Regions from separate parts of the Microbulbifer elongatus genome, predicted to be linked through region 1. Evidence: predicted binding sites of a transcription regulator. Region 1 holds the regulator's gene; each other region holds the start of a gene.

Region 1 (4,148 bases):
ACCTGGTGGACGAACACCGCAAACTGCATATTTGCGGCAACAATCCCGATTGCAATGGTTTCGAGGTTGAGAAGGGTACCTTCAAGATCAAGGGTTACGACGGTCCGGTCATCGAGTGCGACAAGTGCGGTGCCGACATGCAGCTGAAGTCTGGCCGGTTTGGCAAGTACTTCGGTTGTACCAGCGAGACCTGTAAAAACACCCGCAAGCTGCTGAAAAGCGGCCAGCCGGCACCGCCGAAAATGGATCCGGTGCCCATGCCGGAGCTCGCCTGTGAAAAGGTGGAAGACACCTACATCCTGCGCGACGGTGCGTCCGGGCTGTTCCTTGCGGCCAGTCAGTTCCCGAAAAATCGTGAAACCCGCGCGCCCCTGGTCAAGGAGCTGCTGCCCCACAAGGATGAGATTGATCCCAAGTACAGTTTCCTGTTCTCGGCGCCTACCGAAGACAACGAAGGCCGAGATACGGTTGTGCGGTTCAGTCGTAAAACCCAGGAGCAGTACGTTCAGAGTGAAGAGGACGGCAAGGCCACTGGCTGGAAAGCCTTCTATCGCGATGGCAAATGGCAGATAGACGTTCCTGCGAAAAAAGCACCGGCGAAGAAAAAAGCCGCTGCCAAGAAAGCGCCTGCCAAGAAAGCGGTCGCCAAAAAAGCGCCGGCGAAGAAAAAGGCAGCCGCCAAAAAGTCCCCGGCCAAGTAACTGGCCGGGACGCCGCTCTCCATCATCCCGGCGCATGCCGGGATCCAGGAAATCTGGGAGAAAGACTAGTGGGTAATGCAGTTTGAGTAATCCCTATACCGGAACCGTCGCGTCGGCACTGCGCAAAGCCCAGCTGCTGCTGCAATCCAGCGCGCAAGCGGGGGATACTCCACTGCTGGAAGCCTCCCTGCTGGAAGCGGCGGTAGTGCAGCTGTGGCGTGGGTACCGGGGGTTTCTGGCGGAGCAGGGGCACCAGATGCAGCTGGGCTTTGCCACCGGTGCTGAACCGGAAACCGCCCATGCGCTGGCGCACCTGGTCGCCCAGCGCGGGAAGTTCAGTGCTGAGGCCAATGAGCTAGTCAGTCTTGCTGAAAACCCCGACAGCTGGTTTGCCGGTCTCTGCGGGGCCTGGCATCGACTGTGGGCCCTGAGTGTTTCCTCGGCCACCACATCCAGCCCTGCCAGCGGTGTTCAGTCCGTCATCCCGGTGCGTCAGCTTGATGATCTGGGCCGGAGTGTGGCCACTTCGGATCAGCCGCTCACCCGGGAGCGGGTACAGGAGTGGTATCAGGGGCTGTCCGAGCTGATTCAGCGCCAGCGGGCCCACAGCCAGGAGTGGTGATCCCCCGGGGCAGGAAGGAAACCTATCACCCGCTGCCCGCTGATTAATCAGGCGCCGCTGTGTTACACTGCCTCCAAATCACGCGGTTATTGGAGAAGTGAATGTCTACCGAGACTTACGAAATCATTGAGTTGTCCAATGGTGATGTGGCGCTGCGACGCGCTGGTCACAAAGGGGAACCGCTGGTGCGTATTCATTTCTCGGACGAGAGCCAGCACTTCCTGCGGGAACACAAGGTGGCCGTAGCCCGCGCCATGCTGGAAGCTGGGATCGAAGCGGTGCAGGACATCAATGAGATGGAGCCAGAGCCGTTCGAGGATGAAGAGGTAGACCTCACCGAGCACACCATTCACTGATCATTCTGTGGTTGATTCGTATACATAAAAAAACAGGGCTGAAGCCCTGTTTTTTTATGTTCGAAATACGAGGTTCGGAATGTTTGGCGATTCGTCATCCCGGCGAATAGCCTGTGCCGTACTTGATCCGGCAACGGGGGCCGGAAAACCTGAAGGCTCGCCGCTTACACCGCCAACATCAGATCGGATTCTGGCGAATCACACCCACCGCGAGACCTTCAATCGCAAAGCTGCGATCCCGCATATCCACTTCAATCACATCAAAATCCTGATTCTCTGGCAGCAGCTGCACCGTCGCCTGGTTCCCGCGGCGCTTGAAGCGTTTTACCGTGACTTCGTCTTCGATACGCGCGACCACAATCTGCCCATTGCGAATATTGTCGGTGCGCTGCACCGCCAGTAAATCCCCATCGAGAATACCCGCGTCCTTCATGCTCATGCCGTGCACCCGCAACAGGTAATCTGCCGGCGGATGAAAAAACTCCGCGGGAATCTCACAGTATTCCTCGATATTCTCTTCCGCCAGAATCGGGTTACCCGCTGCAACGCGGCCCACGATCGGCAGGCCATTGTTGTAGTCGGGGATACGGATGCCGCGGGATGCGCCGGCGACCATTTCAATTGCACCTTTGCGGGCCAGTGCCTTGAGGTGCTCTTCCGCAGCATTGGGAGAGCGAAAACCCAGCTCCTGGGCAATTTCGGCTCGGGTGGGCGGGTAGCCCGTATCGTCCAGATAGGATTTGATCAGTTCCAGTACCTGAGCCTGGCGTGCGGTGAGGTTTGTCATGAGCGCCTTCCTGTTGTCTGTATTTTTATACAGTTGCTGTGATTATATACAGATTTCAGGGGCGCGCAATCAAAGCGACCTGTGCACTGGTGGCGGCGAATGCCGCGGTCCACTCCGTACTGACAGGCGCAGGGTCATCAGGATTGAGTGCAATGGCTCAGAAGCCCTCATCGGTACCGGGGAAGCTTTCCCCCTCGAGCCGGTCGATCGCACTCTGTGCGGGGGAAAAAATCGGACTGCGATAACCGGCATCTTCGTCATCCTGCATTTCATCCGCCACAGTGCCGTACCCGGCGTTGGGGTCTTCGGGAGCCGCAGCGCCGATGACCGGCATTGCCGGCCAGTTCTGGAAGTCGATTTCGTCCAGACTGCCGTCCAGGTACTGGATTTCAATGGTGCGAGCCGGGTGATCGACGGCAACCACTTCAAACAGATCACCGGTATCGAAGTTTTCAAACCAATTGCCAATTTCCGGAGCGATTCGTGCCATGGCGTGCTCCTCCTCTTTTACTGTCGTGGTATCTCCGCCTTCCGTTCCATCCCGGCGCTTTCAGAGCTTGTACACTCGTTCTAACGTGGGGGAGGTGGGCTTGGTACTTTCGTCGAGGGCTAAAAGCCGTCGCGCGGTAAAGACTGGGATGGGTAGCGCAGGTTTCATCGCCGGCGGACTGTGCTAGTCTCCCGTTGAAACAAGCGTTTTAATTGTTGGTTTGAATTGGTGTGAAATCGGCATGAGTCAGTCAGACACGGTCCATCGTATTCTGGACGCCGCGGAAGTCCTGTTCGCAGAGCGGGGTTTTACGGAGACCTCCCTGCGGACCATAACCAGTACCGCCGGGGTGAACCTGGCAGCGGTCAATTACCATTTTGGTTCTAAAAAAGAATTGATTCAGGCGGTTTTTGAACGTTTCCTTACACCTTTTACGGATATTCTGAATCGCGAGCTTACCCGGCGGGGTGGTGCGAGCGAGCCGTTGCAGCTGGATGATCTCCTGCAGAGTCTGTATCGCGTTGCCCTCGCGGGGCTCGCCAGCCAGGGGCGCGACCCCAAGCGCTTTATGCGTCTGCTGGGACTGGCGTATACGCAGTCTCAGGGGCATCTGCGCCGCTTTATCGTATCCCGCTATGGCGACAGCTACCGGCGCTTTGCCGGCCAGCTGGCGGCCGCGCTGCCGCATGTGGATCCGGTGACATTTTACTGGCGCCTTTACTTTATGCTCGGTGCGACGGTGTTTTCTCTTTCGAGCTTTGACGCCATCGAAGCTATCCTTCGTGAGGATTTTGGCGCCGAGAGCAGCCTGGAAGAGACCCTGGCGCGGTTGGCTCCGGCGGCGGTGGCCATGCTGACTGCGCCCATGCCCGGCGAAAGTGCCGGCGACAACCATTAATTCATCTTGGAGTTCGTGCCGATGTCTAAACCGATTGGGCCGGTAATGATCGATGTGGAGGGGCACGCCCTCACCGACGAAGATCGCGCGTTGTTGCAGCATCCTCAGGTTGGCGGATTGATCTTTTTTGCGCGCAACTTTGACAGCCGTCCACAGCTGGAGGCACTGGTGGCAGAGATTCGCTCAGTGCGGCCCGAAATTCTGCTGGCCGTGGACCAGGAAGGGGGGCGGGTTCAGCGGTTTCGGGACTCTTTTACCCGTATCCCGTCCATGCAGGCGCTGAGCGCCCACGCA
Region 2 (4,148 bases), 1.4 Mb from region 1:
CGGCCAGCATCACGTATTTTTTCAGTTTCAGTGCGCGCTCGTCAGCGACCACTTTCCAGCCGTGCAGCCGGAGCAGCAGGCGCGCCAGCAGTCGCAGACAGGGAGTGAGAATAGGGGTGTTGAATATGGTGGTTTGCATGTTGAGACCGAGTTCTTTGCCCGTCAGTGTAGTTGTATCCCCGGCGGGGCCTGAGTGCGGGCGGGGCAGTATAAAGTGAATCTCCCGCCACTTTCGGTCAATTTCGGTCTCAATGCCGGGATGGTTGTGACTGCTCAGACACCTGCCTGCTGCGGGCAGGGCTTATCATCGCCGGCGCGCGGCGCGGGTCAGGCCCGCGCCAGCATCTCCTCGGCGTGAGCGAGGGACTGGGCAGTAGCTTCTCCACCCAGCATGCGCGCCACTTCGGCACTGCGCTCGCCGTCTTTCAGCTCCCGTAAGGCCACAAACGCGGCTTCGCCGTCGCTGTGCTTCTCCACCAGGTACTGTCGGTGTGCACGTGCGGCCACCTGTGCCAGGTGGGTAACGCAGATTACCTGGCCGCGCTCGCCCAGTTGGCGCAGCAGTTTGCCCACTACATCGCCGGTGGCGCCGCCGATACCCACATCCACTTCGTCGAACACCAGGGTGGGGGTGCGGGAGGTTTGTGCGGTAACCACCTGAATGGCCAGGCTGACCCGGGACAGTTCGCCACCGGAGGCGATCTTCCCCAGCGCCCGCACCGGTTGCCCCGGGTTGGTGGCAATCAGGATTTCCACTTCTTCCAGCCCGGTAGCGGTGGGTTTTTCCAGCGCGGTGAGCGCCAACTCCACACGCGCGTGGGGCATCGCCAGGTCCGCCAGTTGCGCGTTTACCGCATCGGCCAGCTTGCGCGCGGCGGCGCTGCGTAACTTGCTGAGATTGCCCGCGGCCGTGCGGAAGTCCTGCTCCAGGCGCTCGCATTCACTGGCCAGCTTGTCGAGAGCGTCCGGCGCACCGATTTCTTCCAGCTCCTGCTGCCACTGCTGCTGTAATTCCGGCAGCTGGTCCGGCTGTACCCGGTGCTTGCGGGCAATGGAGTAGATGGCGGACAGGCGCTCCTCCACTTCTGCCAGCCGCTCAGGGTCCATTTCGAAGCGGTCGATATGCCGGGACAGGGTGCTGCCGGCTTCGTCGATCTGGATGCGCGCGCTGTCGAGCATCTGCGCCACCTCGGCCAGTGCCGGGCTCTGCTCGGGCATGGCGCCGACCAGTTGCAGGGCGCGGTGCAGCTGCTCGGCAATATCGCCCTCGCCGCCGTTCAGCAGCGCGGCCAGCTGGTAGCTGCCATTCAGGATGTCGCCGGCATTGGCCAGCTGGCGCTGTTCGCTCTCCAGCTCTTCCAGTTCGCTGGGTTTCAGGTCCAGCTGTTCCAGCTCCTGCAGCTGATACTCCAGCAGGTCGCGGCGGGCCTGGGTTTCCTCGGCGCTGTCGGCCAGTTTGCGGTAGCGGCGGTACTGGTCCTGCCAGGTCTTGTAGTGAATGCGCACTTCCGCGCTCTGGGCCTCGGCGTGGGCATATTCGTCCAGCAGGCGGCGGTGGGTGTCCTTTTTCAGCAGGGACTGGTGTTCGTGCTGGCTGTGGATATCGATCAGCTGCTCACCGAGGGTGCGAAGCTGCATCAGGGTTACCGGCTGGCCGTTGATATAGGCGCGGGAGCGGCCGTCGGCGCTGATGGTGCGGCGCAGGATCACTTCGCGCCCCGCGTCCATTTCCTGCTCTTCGAGCCACGCGCGGGCATCTTGATGGGCGCTGATATCGAAGGTGGCGTGGATATCGGCACGCTTGGCGCCGGCCCGGACCAGATCACCGTTGCCGCGGTCCCCGAGGGCGAGCCCGAGAGCGTCGAGGGTAATGGATTTGCCCGCGCCGGTTTCCCCGGTGAGGGTGCTGGTGCCCGGGCCAAACTCCAGCTCCAGCTGGTCGACCAGGGTGAACTGACTGATAGACAGATGCAGCAACATGGGAATGTGATCGCCGTTGTTAGATTTTGGGCTTAATAGTGGTTGTTTATACAGTATTTATCCAGTGGCTTTCAATCACCTCGGGGGTTGATTGCGAGGCAATCAACTTAGTCACGGGGTGGTTGCCACATTATCCTCCCTGCATCACGCCCCGTGAGTGCGATCACTTGAAGTGCCCGCTGACGCCCCCATATAGCCACATCACCGGTGGCAGTATCGCTGACGGTGTGTATCCATTTTGACCAATTGGCAGTAGTCCGACGGACACAGACGGAGAAAGCAGTGGCCAAAGAGCGCAGCGAAGAAGAACAGATCGAGACTGGCGATCAGGCGGAACAGGCCGCCGAGGTGGAAACCCCGAGCGCTGAAGAGCAGCAAGCCGCCGAAGAAGCGCTGGCGGAGGAGCTGGCCGGTGGCGAAAGTGCCCTGGAAGAAGAGATCGCCTCCCTGCATCAGCAACTGGCAGACCACAAGGAGATGGTGCTGCGCGCCCAGGCGGAGGTGCAGAATGCCCGCCGTCGCGCCCAGCAGGATGTGGAAAAGGCCCACAAATTTGGTGTGGAGAAGCTGATCAAGGAGCTGCTGCCGGTTGTAGACAACCTGGAGCGCGCGCTCTCTTCCATCAATACCGAGGACGAGGCGCAAAAGGCAGTGGCGGAAGGGATCGAACTCACCCAGAAGTCCTTTATCGATACCCTGACCAAGTCTGGTGTGGAGGTGATCGATCCCGCGGGTGAGCCCTTCGACCCGGAGCTGCACCAGGCCATGACTCAGGTGTCGAACCCGGACGTGGAGCCGAATACCGTGCTGGACGTGTTCCAGAAAGGCTACCGTCTGAACGGCCGCCTGGTGCGCCCGGCGATGGTGGTGGTCAGCAAGGCGCCGTAAGGCAGTCCGTCTTTTCATCACAAAACCCTGTGGCGCCGCCCTTGAAATGTGAACGGCGGCACCAATATAAGCAGGCAACCGAATTAAACCGCGCAGCGCCAGGCAGATAGCACACTGAGTGCGGGCGCGCGCAGCAAAGTGAGGATTTAGAGCATGGGAAAAATCATCGGCATCGACCTGGGTACCACCAACAGCTGTGTGGCGGTACTGGACGGCGACAAGGCCCGCGTCATTGAGAACGCCGAAGGCGATCGCACCACCCCTTCCATCGTTGCGTTTACCGAGGACAACGAAGTGCTGGTGGGCCAGTCCGCCAAGCGCCAGGCGGTGACCAATCCGCAGAACACCCTGTTCGCGGTGAAGCGCCTGATCGGCCGTAAGTTCAAAGACGACGTTGTACAGAAAGACATCAAAATGGTGCCTTACTCCATCGTTGAAGCCGAGAACGGTGACGCCTGGGTAGAAGTCAAGGGCGACAAGAAAGCCCCGCCGCAGATCTCTGCGGAAGTGCTGAAAAAGATGAAGAAAACCGCGGAAGACTTCCTCGGTGAGAAAGTGGACGCGGCGGTCATCACCGTGCCGGCCTACTTCAACGACTCCCAGCGTCAGGCCACCAAAGACGCCGGCCGCATCGCTGGTCTGGACGTGAAGCGCATCATCAACGAGCCGACCGCTGCGGCCCTGGCCTACGGCATGGACAAAGCCGGTGGCGACCGCACCATCGCGGTTTACGACCTGGGTGGTGGTACCTTCGATATCTCCATCATCGAGATTGCCGACGTCGATGGCGAGAAGCAGTTTGAAGTACTGTCCACCAACGGTGACACCTTCCTCGGTGGTGAGGACTTCGACCTGCGCCTGATCGACTACCTGGCCGAGCAGTTCAAGAAAGAGCAGAGCATCGACCTGAAAGGCGACCCGCTCGCCATGCAGCGCCTGAAAGAGGCCGCGGAAAAAGCCAAGATCGAGCTGTCTTCCAGCCAGCAGACCGAAGTCAATCTGCCGTACATCACCGCAGACGCCACGGGTCCCAAGCACCTTGTGGTCAAACTGACCCGCGCCAAGCTGGAAAGCCTGGTAGAAGATCTGGTAACCCGCTCTCTGGAGCCGGTAAAAACGGCGCTGGCCGACGCCGACCTGTCTGCCTCCGGGATCGACGAAGTGATTCTGGTGGGCGGTCAGACCCGCATGCCGCTGGTTCAGTCCAAGGTCACCGAATTCTTCGGTAAAGAGCCGCGTAAAGACGTGAACCCGGACGAAGCCGTCGCCGTGGGCGCGGC
Region 3 (4,148 bases), 470 kb from region 1:
ATCTATCGGTTGCCCTTAACCCGCCTGTTTTTGGTCGTGCTTCCAGTTGACGTAGCGGGCGACCCCAATAAACAGCGGGATCAGGCCGAGGCTTCCCACATCCACACCAGCAGAAATCGAAAGCCAGATAAACACGGCGGCGCCGACAGCGATCAGGGTAATTCCCCGGTCTTTGGTGGTATTGGTGCCCTCCCGGTCCATGGCGTCCAGCAGCTCCGGCGGAATATCCCGGCCTTCGGAGACCATGCGGTTGATGTTCTCCATCAACAACTGCTTCTTGCGATAGTTATTGCGGGTCACCATCCACACGATCAGGATCGGCGTGCCGAACACGGCGATGATCGCCACAATGCCAATCAACCAGTCCATATCCGGCCCTCCCGAGCGCTGCTCTCTGACCTTGTCTTCACGAACCTCCACGTAAGCGCGCTCGTGCATGCGCTCCGCATGCTCCCGCGCCCGTTCCGCGCGCTCCCGGATGCGCTCGGCACGCTCCATGTCCGCCTTGATGCCGATGCTGATATTGCGCGGCACCGAATCCAGCGCCTGCTCTACCACAAGGCCCTTCTCGTCGAGAATGCCCTTTTCCTCCAGCTTTTCGTAAATCCGCTGGGTCACCTTGCCGCCGAAGGCCTCGCCGAGATCAATCTCGACATCGGCGTTTTCGCCATTCTCATCCCGAGTGTGGATGCGCAGGGTACCGTCGTCCTGGCGCAGGATGCGCACCTGTTTGGTCACCTCTTTCTCCACCGGCCTGGGCTCGATCGCGGGGGCCGGCGGCGTCGGCGGCTGCGGCGCAACCGCCTCTTCTTCCTGGGCCTGCAGGCCACCCGAAGCGCCCATTCCCACGGCGGCTGCCAGGACCAGAGCCCAGATATTCAGCGGGCCACGTTGCTTGGATTCATTCGCTCTCATTGGTGTTGTCTCGCTCTTACTGATCTGAGGCAAAGCAGGAGGTTGCCCCGGCCAAACTCTTGCGCGATGGTGACAGATAGACGAACTACCCCGACAGACCATCAATGGCGCAAGATTGTACCTTTTTTAGGCAACCGGTATCAGGTTCTGGGATACCCGGTGCCACTTTACCCTTCCCCTGATGGACGATGGCAGTACACCTTTTGGATGCAACTGACGAGAAATAATTGAAGGAGCACACCATGAACCCTCAATCAGCAACACCGGCAGCCCCGATTGAGTTCTGGTTTGGCAGCGCGGACCTGCACCATCCGCCGCCGGAACCCCTGCGAAAACGGTGGTTTCAGCGTAGTGACCGGTTTGATGAGGAGATTCGCAGCCGCTTTGGCACCGCGGTCGAGCTGGCCCTGAACGGGCAGCTTGCGTATTGGCGGGACACCCTGGTCGGCCAACTGGGTCTGATCCTGTTATGCGACCAGTTCACCCGCAATCTCTATCGCGGGTCGGCCCAGGCATTCGCCGGCGATGCACAGGCACTGGAAATCAGCCAGGCCCTGGTCCGCGACAACGCCCATACTCAACTGGGGCTGCACCAGCGCGCATTCGCCGGTATGCCCCTGGAGCACTCCGAGCTAGCGGAAGTCCAGAACCAGTCGGTGGCCTACTTCGATCAGATCCAGCGGGACTATGCCGCGAACAGCCCCGACAGCACTCAGAAGGATGCCAAAGCGGCGACGGAGTACTACCGGTTTGCCGTAGCCCATCAGAACGTCATTCAGCAGTTCGGTCGCTACCCCCATCGCAACCAGGCGCTCGGCCGGCAGTCCACGCCGGAGGAACAGGACTGGCTGGACAATGGTGGCGGTTTCTAGCTCTTCTCCCCCGCAGCACGTACACTGGCGCGGAATGTGGTGTTTTGCAGTTGACACTGAATATCCATACAGATACTGTATATCCATCCACATCAACGACACATAACCACAATACCAAGACCTCAGGAGGCCCAGTATGGCGGTAGTAGCCGTTTGGAAATGCGATAGAGACGGAGCCATGTTCGATAACAAAAAAGATGCCGAAGAACACGACAAGATGCTGGAACTTGCCGCCAACATCACCGCACTGATCGAGCGCAATATTGAGGGCGTGTCTGAAGAAGCGAGTGAAGAAATCGGCCTGATGCTGGCCAAGCGCCGCGAAGTTCTGGCCAAAGCCTGTAAAGGAAAGCCGGAAGAACTGCTCGCTGCAGAAGAGCAGGACGAACCGTCCAGCGACGAGAACGTCACGCCGCTGGCGGCAAATCAGTAATCCCCCCTGGACACCAATATTCTGGTTTCCATCCCTGTACTATGCCCGGCTTGCCGGGCTTTTTTTCACCTGCAAGCCGGTCACGATACCGCTGGATATCAGAGCGCGCTGACGATATTGACCACCGCCAGAATGATGATGACCAGCCAGGTCAGCGCAGTACCACCAAACCGGCCGGGGTGATAGCCCCCCTTGCCACCCACCAGACCAATGGCGTGCAGGATTCGCGCAAAAACCAGGGCGCCCCCGAGACAGTGCAGCCACACCGCAGATACCCCATTGATCTCCGCAACCAGTAACAGGATAAGTGCCAGGGGAATATACTCGATGGCATTGGCGTGAGCCCGTACCAGGACTGCACCCGCTTTATCACCGCCGGTGCCAATACCGACTTTTTTGCCGCGCCGGAAACGCACAACATTGAATGCCAGCGCAATCACCAGCAATGCACACAGACCGCCATAAAGCGCGGTAATTTCTACACTAATCATCAGTTTTTATATCCGTGTCCGGTACCCGCTTTGGGGTGTAAATAACGATCCCGCAACCGCGTAGAGCGATTGACGAGAGACTGGGGTTTGCCATCAATCAACACCAGTTCGGCAAAGCTGGTGACCTCCAGGGGATCACCACTCCACAAAACCAGTTCTGCAACACCGTCGGGAGCAAGGACACCCCCTTCGATACCAAAGATATCCGCCACATTGGCCGTGACCGCGCGGATACCCTCTTCGAAAGGCAATCCGTAAGCTACCGCGTTGCCCGCGGCCTGCCGGGACAGGTAGCTATTGTGGGAACCCGCGTAACCGGGGCCGCTAATCGCTACCGTCACACCGGCCCGATGCAACAACGCCGCGTTGTCCATTCGCGCGCCGAGCTTTTCGAACGCATCCGGGGTATTACCCAGCACATCCACCACCACCGGTACCCGTGCCGCGGCCAGCTGCTCGGCCACCATCCACCCTTCCGCGCCGCCAATAATAATCGGGCGGATCGGGAATGTGTTTGCCAGGGTGAGCACCTGCAGAATATCGCTGGCACGATCCGCACTGATCATCAACGGCTGCTCCTCCCGCAGTACCGGCTGCAGCGCCTCCAGATCGTCCACGGCGAAATCGAGTTCACGCCACTGCCCGCGGCGTATCTCGTCCCGGTTCTCCGAGTATTCTTTCGCCTGTTCCAGCGCGCTCTCCAGTTGCGCAAATGCCATCGCGCGGCTGCCGCCGGCCAGTTGCGCACCGTACTCACCGAAGTAAACCTTCTGTACCAGGTCTGCATTGATCACACTGTCGAAGTCGCCGGTGAGTTTGATGGCAAACCCCTGCCCGGCAAAGATCGAGTCTTCACTGGCCGGCACCACAACCGCCCGGGTCAGACCTCCGGCCCGATTAAACGGGATCAGAGTAGAGCGCGGGTTGAATGCCACCACCGGATTGAACGCAGCGCCGATGGACTGCTCGGCAATGGCACCATCGTTGGTGGACGCCGCTGCGCCGATTTCTGTCAGCCCCAGCGCGCTGCTGGGTGCGATCAGCCCCGGCGTCACCACCTTGCCGCGACCATCGATGATCAGCTCTGCCGTGGCATCACCGAGATCCTCCGCGATCTGCACAACCTTGCCGTCGCGCACCAGCAGGTCGCCACTTTCCAGGGTCCCCTGATCCGCGAGGGTCACGATTCTGGCATCTTTGATCAGAATGCTTTGACTGTGCGCCGACACCGCGAAACCAAACAGGCACATCAGAGAAACCTTCATACCGGCTCTCAACAGATTGGAAATTTCCATTAGCGCTCCCCTCCCTCTGGCAGACGCTCGCCTTCGGCGTCCAGGATGCCCAGTTCAAAATCGCTGTGCGGTTGCCGCGCAGGATCGTTGCGGTCGTACATCAATACGCCGTCAATAAATACCTGTTCCGCTTTCGCGTAAA
Region 4 (4,148 bases), 1.0 Mb from region 1:
CCTCATTGGTATCCACGCCACCAAGGGTGACTTCTGCGGTGCGGTAGCCTTCCGTGCCCTCGGGGATCAGCGTCCAGATCTGCAGCTTTTCGCCTACATCCTTTAGCGCCTGTTCGCTGTACTGCTTGAGTGGTTTGCTTTCCAGGCCATTTCTCTGCAGGAAAAACTGTACCAGCTTTTTGCTCCACAACTCCGCCAGCACCGTATGCAGAAAGCTCTCCTGCTTTTTGCCGCGCTGCTCACAGAGCCACCCGGACAGATCCAGCCCCGGTGCGAGGTTGAAGCTGACCGGCATCCCCTCTTTCCAGTGGCTGGAGATCTGTAACACCGCCGGGCCACTCAGGCCCTTGTGGGTAAACAGCATCTGCTCCTGGAAATGGCCCTCGGCACAGCTGGCATTCACTGCCAGTGAGGTCCCGGGTAATTCCTGCTGCCGCGCCAGTGCACGCTTGTTCAATGTGAAAGGCACCAGTGCGGCGCGAGTGGGAATAATGTTGTGGCCGAACTGCTTGGCGAGGTCGTAGCCAAATCCGGTGGCGCCCATGGTGGGGATCGACAGGCCGCCGGTGGCGACTACCAGGGATTCACACACCACTTTGCCAAGAGAGGTGTGCACCTCAAAGCCTTTCGCACCCTCTTCATTAAGAGGCTCAACACGCTGGATCTCACAGCGGGTGCGAATCTGGGCTTTCGCTTCGCGGCACTCCGCCAGCAGCAGATCGACAATATCCCGGGATTTATTGTCGCAGAACAACTGCCCCAGGGTTTTCTCGTGGTAGGGGATTCCGTGTTTTTCCACCAGGGCAATAAAGTCCCACTGGGTATAGCGGGCCAGGGCGGATTTACAGAAGTGCGGATTTTCGCTGTAGAAGTTGTCCGGCGCCGTGTACAGGTTGGTGAAGTTGCAGCGGCCGCCGCCGGACATCAGGATCTTTTTGCCGACCTTGTTGGCGTGGTCCAGCACCAGCACGCTGCGGCCACGCTTGCCCGCCACCGCGGCACACATCAGGCCGGCGGCGCCGGCGCCGATGATCAGTACATCGGCCTGGGTGGGAAGGTCTGTCATTTGCTGGTGGTCTAAGGATCAGGTCTTCGGCAGAGTAACGCCGCGCTGGCCCTGGTATTTACCACCGCGGTCTTTATACGACACATCGCAGATTTCATCGGATTCGAAGAACAGCATCTGTGCCACGCCTTCATTCGCGTAGATCTTCGCCGGCAGGTTGGTGGTGTTGGAGAATTCCAAGGTCACATGCCCTTCCCACTCCGGCTCCAGCGGCGTCACATTCACGATGATGCCGCAGCGGGCGTAGGTGGACTTGCCCAGGCAGATGGTCAGCACCGAACGCGGGATGCGGAAGTACTCCACGGTGCGCGCCAGGGCGAAAGAGTTGGGCGGGATGACACAGTAGTCGCCCTGCACATCCACGAAGCTGTCTTCATCAAACGCCTTCGGGTCCACGGTGGCGGAGTGCACGTTGGTGAAGATCTTGAACTCGTTGGCACAGCGCACATCGTAGCCGTAACTGGAGGTGCCGTAGGAGATCAGGCGATCGCCGGAGGCCCCGTGGCGTACCTGGCCCGGTTCGAAGGGCTCGATCATACCCTCATTCTCAGCCATACGACGAATCCACTTATCGGATTTGATGCTCACCCTGTCCCCTCGCTTATCTGGTATTGGTCCATTTCTGGCGGTCATTTAAAGAGGCCGAATCATAGCCGTTTTACCTTGTTCAAAAAAGTGCCACAGAGGCGTGTCGAATTTGACGCACACAGACCTGGTGCGGGCTTGCCGACACTGGACGACTACTGTATAAATTACCAGTAGACACTGTATACCCATACAGCAAAACCCTATCAGACCCCCCGTGTGGAGCGAGCCGATCGTGAACAGCGCCGAAAACTTTTTGCAAAACAAGCAGTTAGGCGATTTGCCAGGACAGCAGGCCAGCAGCAAACCCCGGTCCCCCGGGCAAGAACCGCCACAGCCATTGCAGCAGCTGCTGACCCGCCCGGACATCTGGCAGCTGGCCAGTGGCCAGCGCCACCCCCGCAGCGGCATCAGCACCGGTTACCGTGGGCTGGACGCCTTGCTGGCGGGGCACGGCTGGCCCCACGCTGCCAGCACGGAACTTCTGGTCGACAAGGCCGGCATTGGCGAGATGTCCCTGCTTCTCCCGACCCTGGCGGAGCTGACCCGGCAAGGGCGTATGGTGATCCTGATCAATCCACCACATATCCCCTACGCACCGGCACTGGTACAGGCTGGCGTACAACTGGAAAAGCTGCTGATCCTGCACCCCCGTGGGCAGCGGGACCAACTGTGGGCGGCAGAGCAATCTCTGCAATCCGGAGTCTGTGGTGCGCTGATCCAGTGGCAGAACAGGGAAACCCCAGCAGACAAAGACCTGCGCCGCCTGCAGGTAGCCGCCCGCGATGGCGACTGTCTGCACTTCCATTTCCGCCCCGGCTCCTGTGCGCAAACGCCCTCCCCCGCGGCACTGCGCCTGCAACTGAAAAGCGACGGCGAGCAACTGGCGCTGCACCTGTTCAAACAGCTGAGCGGCAGGTCCGGCCAACGGGTGCACCTGGCGCGCAACCCGGATCTGGTGCGACGGGATCAGCCACTGCACTGAATATGCAATGCAACGGTGAGGAATACCCCATGCTCTGGCTCTGTATCCAGCTCCCCAAACTCCCACTGGAAGCACTGACCCGCGCCCACCGCGCCAGTGATGGCGCCGCCGTGGCGGTGGCCCAGAACAGCCTTGTGATTGAGGCCAACCAGACCGCTGCGGCACAGAATGTGGAGCCCGGGCTCAGTATCGCCACCGCCTGCGCCTACTGCACGGATCTGCAGCTGCTGGAACGGGATCCGCAGCGGGAAGAACAACTACTGCAACAACTGGCGCAATGGGCCTACAGCTTTACACCGGTGGTATCCCCGCGCAGTGCCGAGCGCGAACAGAATCAGCCCGACAGCAACTTCGCCTGCCTGTATCTGGAGATCAGCGGCAGCCTCAAGGCACACCACGGTCTCGCGTCTCTGCTACAACAGCTGGGCAAAGAACTGCGCAAGATGCGCATCCACCACTTTATGGGTCTGGGACACAGCCCCAGCGCCGCCCACCTGCTTAGCCAACTGCCGGAACACCGCCAGTGGCTGGCCGAAGCCAGAACCGCTCCCACGCCCCAGCAGTGGCGCCAGTGGATCAGCTTCGCCCCCAGCAAACTGCTCGACTGCAATCACAAGGCCATCGCCAAGCTCTATGCCTGCGGCATCAAGCGCGTCAGCCAGTTGCTGGCGATTCCCCTGTCGGAAGTGGGTGGCCGTTTTGGGCGCGGGTTTATCGACTACCTCGCCCGCCTGAATGGCACCCGCCCGGATCCGGTACCGAGCTTCGAGCCACCGGCGGAATTCCACAGCGAACTGTTTTTCCCCAGCCCACTGGATAACAGTGAACAACTGCTGTTCCCCGCCGGCCGCCTGGTGCGCGAACTGTGCCGGCAGCTGCAGCGGCGGCAGTTGTACAGCCAGCAACTGTGCTGGGTGCTGGATTACGGCAGCCGCGGCCACCAGCAGGTCCCCGTGGAAATCTCCCGCCCGCTGCTCGATCCCCAGCGCCTGATCGCGCTGACAAAGTTACAGTTTGAACGGGTAGAACTGAAAGAACCGGTACAGACGCTGACCCTCAAGTGCCAGCAGTTGCGCCCCATCGAAAGTCACAGCCTGCGGGAGGATTTTTTTGACGAGGGCAGTAAGCTGCACGAGAGCTATCAGCTGATCGACAAGCTCAAGGCGCGCCTCGGGCACCAGGCCCTCTCCGGCGTCACTCTCAAGGAAAGCTATCTTCCGGAACAGGCCTGGCAGAGCGCCGACAGTCTCACCCTGCAGAGCAAAGCCCGCGGCCACCAGCTCACCCCGGTAAACGCCCCCCGCCCCAACTGGCTGCTGCCGAGGCCCGACCGTATCCAGCAGCGCGACCACAAGCTGTTTTACGACGGCGAGCTGCAGCTGCTGCAGGGCCCGGAGCGTATCGACGGCTACTGGTGGCAACACCACCGCCACGCCCGCGACTACTACATCGCCCGCGGCGCCCACGGCAGCCTTTACTGGGTATTCCAGGACCTGGCATCAGAGGATTGGT

The links. The regulator LexA, encoded in region 1, represses DNA repair genes until DNA is damaged. The targets are predictions, from matches to a motif close to ACTGTNTNTANANACAGT.
Region 2: a site for LexA is predicted at 2,018-2,035, ahead of recN (DNA repair protein RecN). Genes of this name have one in related genera too.
Region 3: a site for LexA is predicted at 1,843-1,860, ahead of LRR79_RS12615 (YebG family protein). Genes of this name have one in related genera too.
Region 4: a site for LexA is predicted at 1,831-1,848, ahead of imuA (translesion DNA synthesis-associated protein ImuA). Genes of this name have one in related genera too.

What each region holds. Positions count from the first base shown of each region.
Region 1 covers NZ_CP088953.1:2,603,356-2,607,503, forward strand. Annotated here, with positions in the region: gene topA (type I DNA topoisomerase) at 1-701, shown strand, start outside; gene LRR79_RS10630 (DUF6586 family protein) at 784-1,323, shown strand; gene LRR79_RS10635 (hypothetical protein) at 1,425-1,679, shown strand; gene lexA (transcriptional repressor LexA) at 1,858-2,466, opposite strand; gene LRR79_RS10645 (DUF6763 family protein) at 2,624-2,956, opposite strand; gene LRR79_RS10650 (TetR/AcrR family transcriptional regulator) at 3,198-3,854, shown strand; gene nagZ (beta-N-acetylhexosaminidase) at 3,876-4,148, shown strand, end outside.
Region 2 covers NZ_CP088953.1:4,023,963-4,028,110, reverse strand. Annotated here, with positions in the region: gene LRR79_RS16570 (1-acyl-sn-glycerol-3-phosphate acyltransferase) at 1-139, opposite strand, end outside; gene recN (DNA repair protein RecN) at 328-1,980, opposite strand; gene grpE (nucleotide exchange factor GrpE) at 2,263-2,868, shown strand; gene dnaK (molecular chaperone DnaK) at 3,022-4,148, shown strand, end outside.
Region 3 covers NZ_CP088953.1:3,068,458-3,072,605, forward strand. Annotated here, with positions in the region: gene LRR79_RS12600 (sigma-70 family RNA polymerase sigma factor) at 1-2, opposite strand, end outside; gene LRR79_RS12605 (DUF6249 domain-containing protein) at 16-915, opposite strand; gene LRR79_RS12610 (DUF924 family protein) at 1,158-1,787, shown strand; gene LRR79_RS12615 (YebG family protein) at 1,924-2,220, shown strand; gene LRR79_RS12620 (MAPEG family protein) at 2,319-2,711, opposite strand; gene LRR79_RS12625 (amidohydrolase family protein) at 2,711-4,006, opposite strand; gene LRR79_RS12630 (amidohydrolase) at 4,006-4,148, opposite strand, start outside.
Region 4 covers NZ_CP088953.1:3,610,979-3,615,126, forward strand. Annotated here, with positions in the region: gene LRR79_RS14935 (BaiN/RdsA family NAD(P)/FAD-dependent oxidoreductase) at 1-1,066, opposite strand, end outside; gene dcd (dCTP deaminase) at 1,085-1,654, opposite strand; gene imuA (translesion DNA synthesis-associated protein ImuA) at 1,932-2,636, shown strand; gene LRR79_RS14950 (Y-family DNA polymerase) at 2,666-4,148, shown strand, end outside.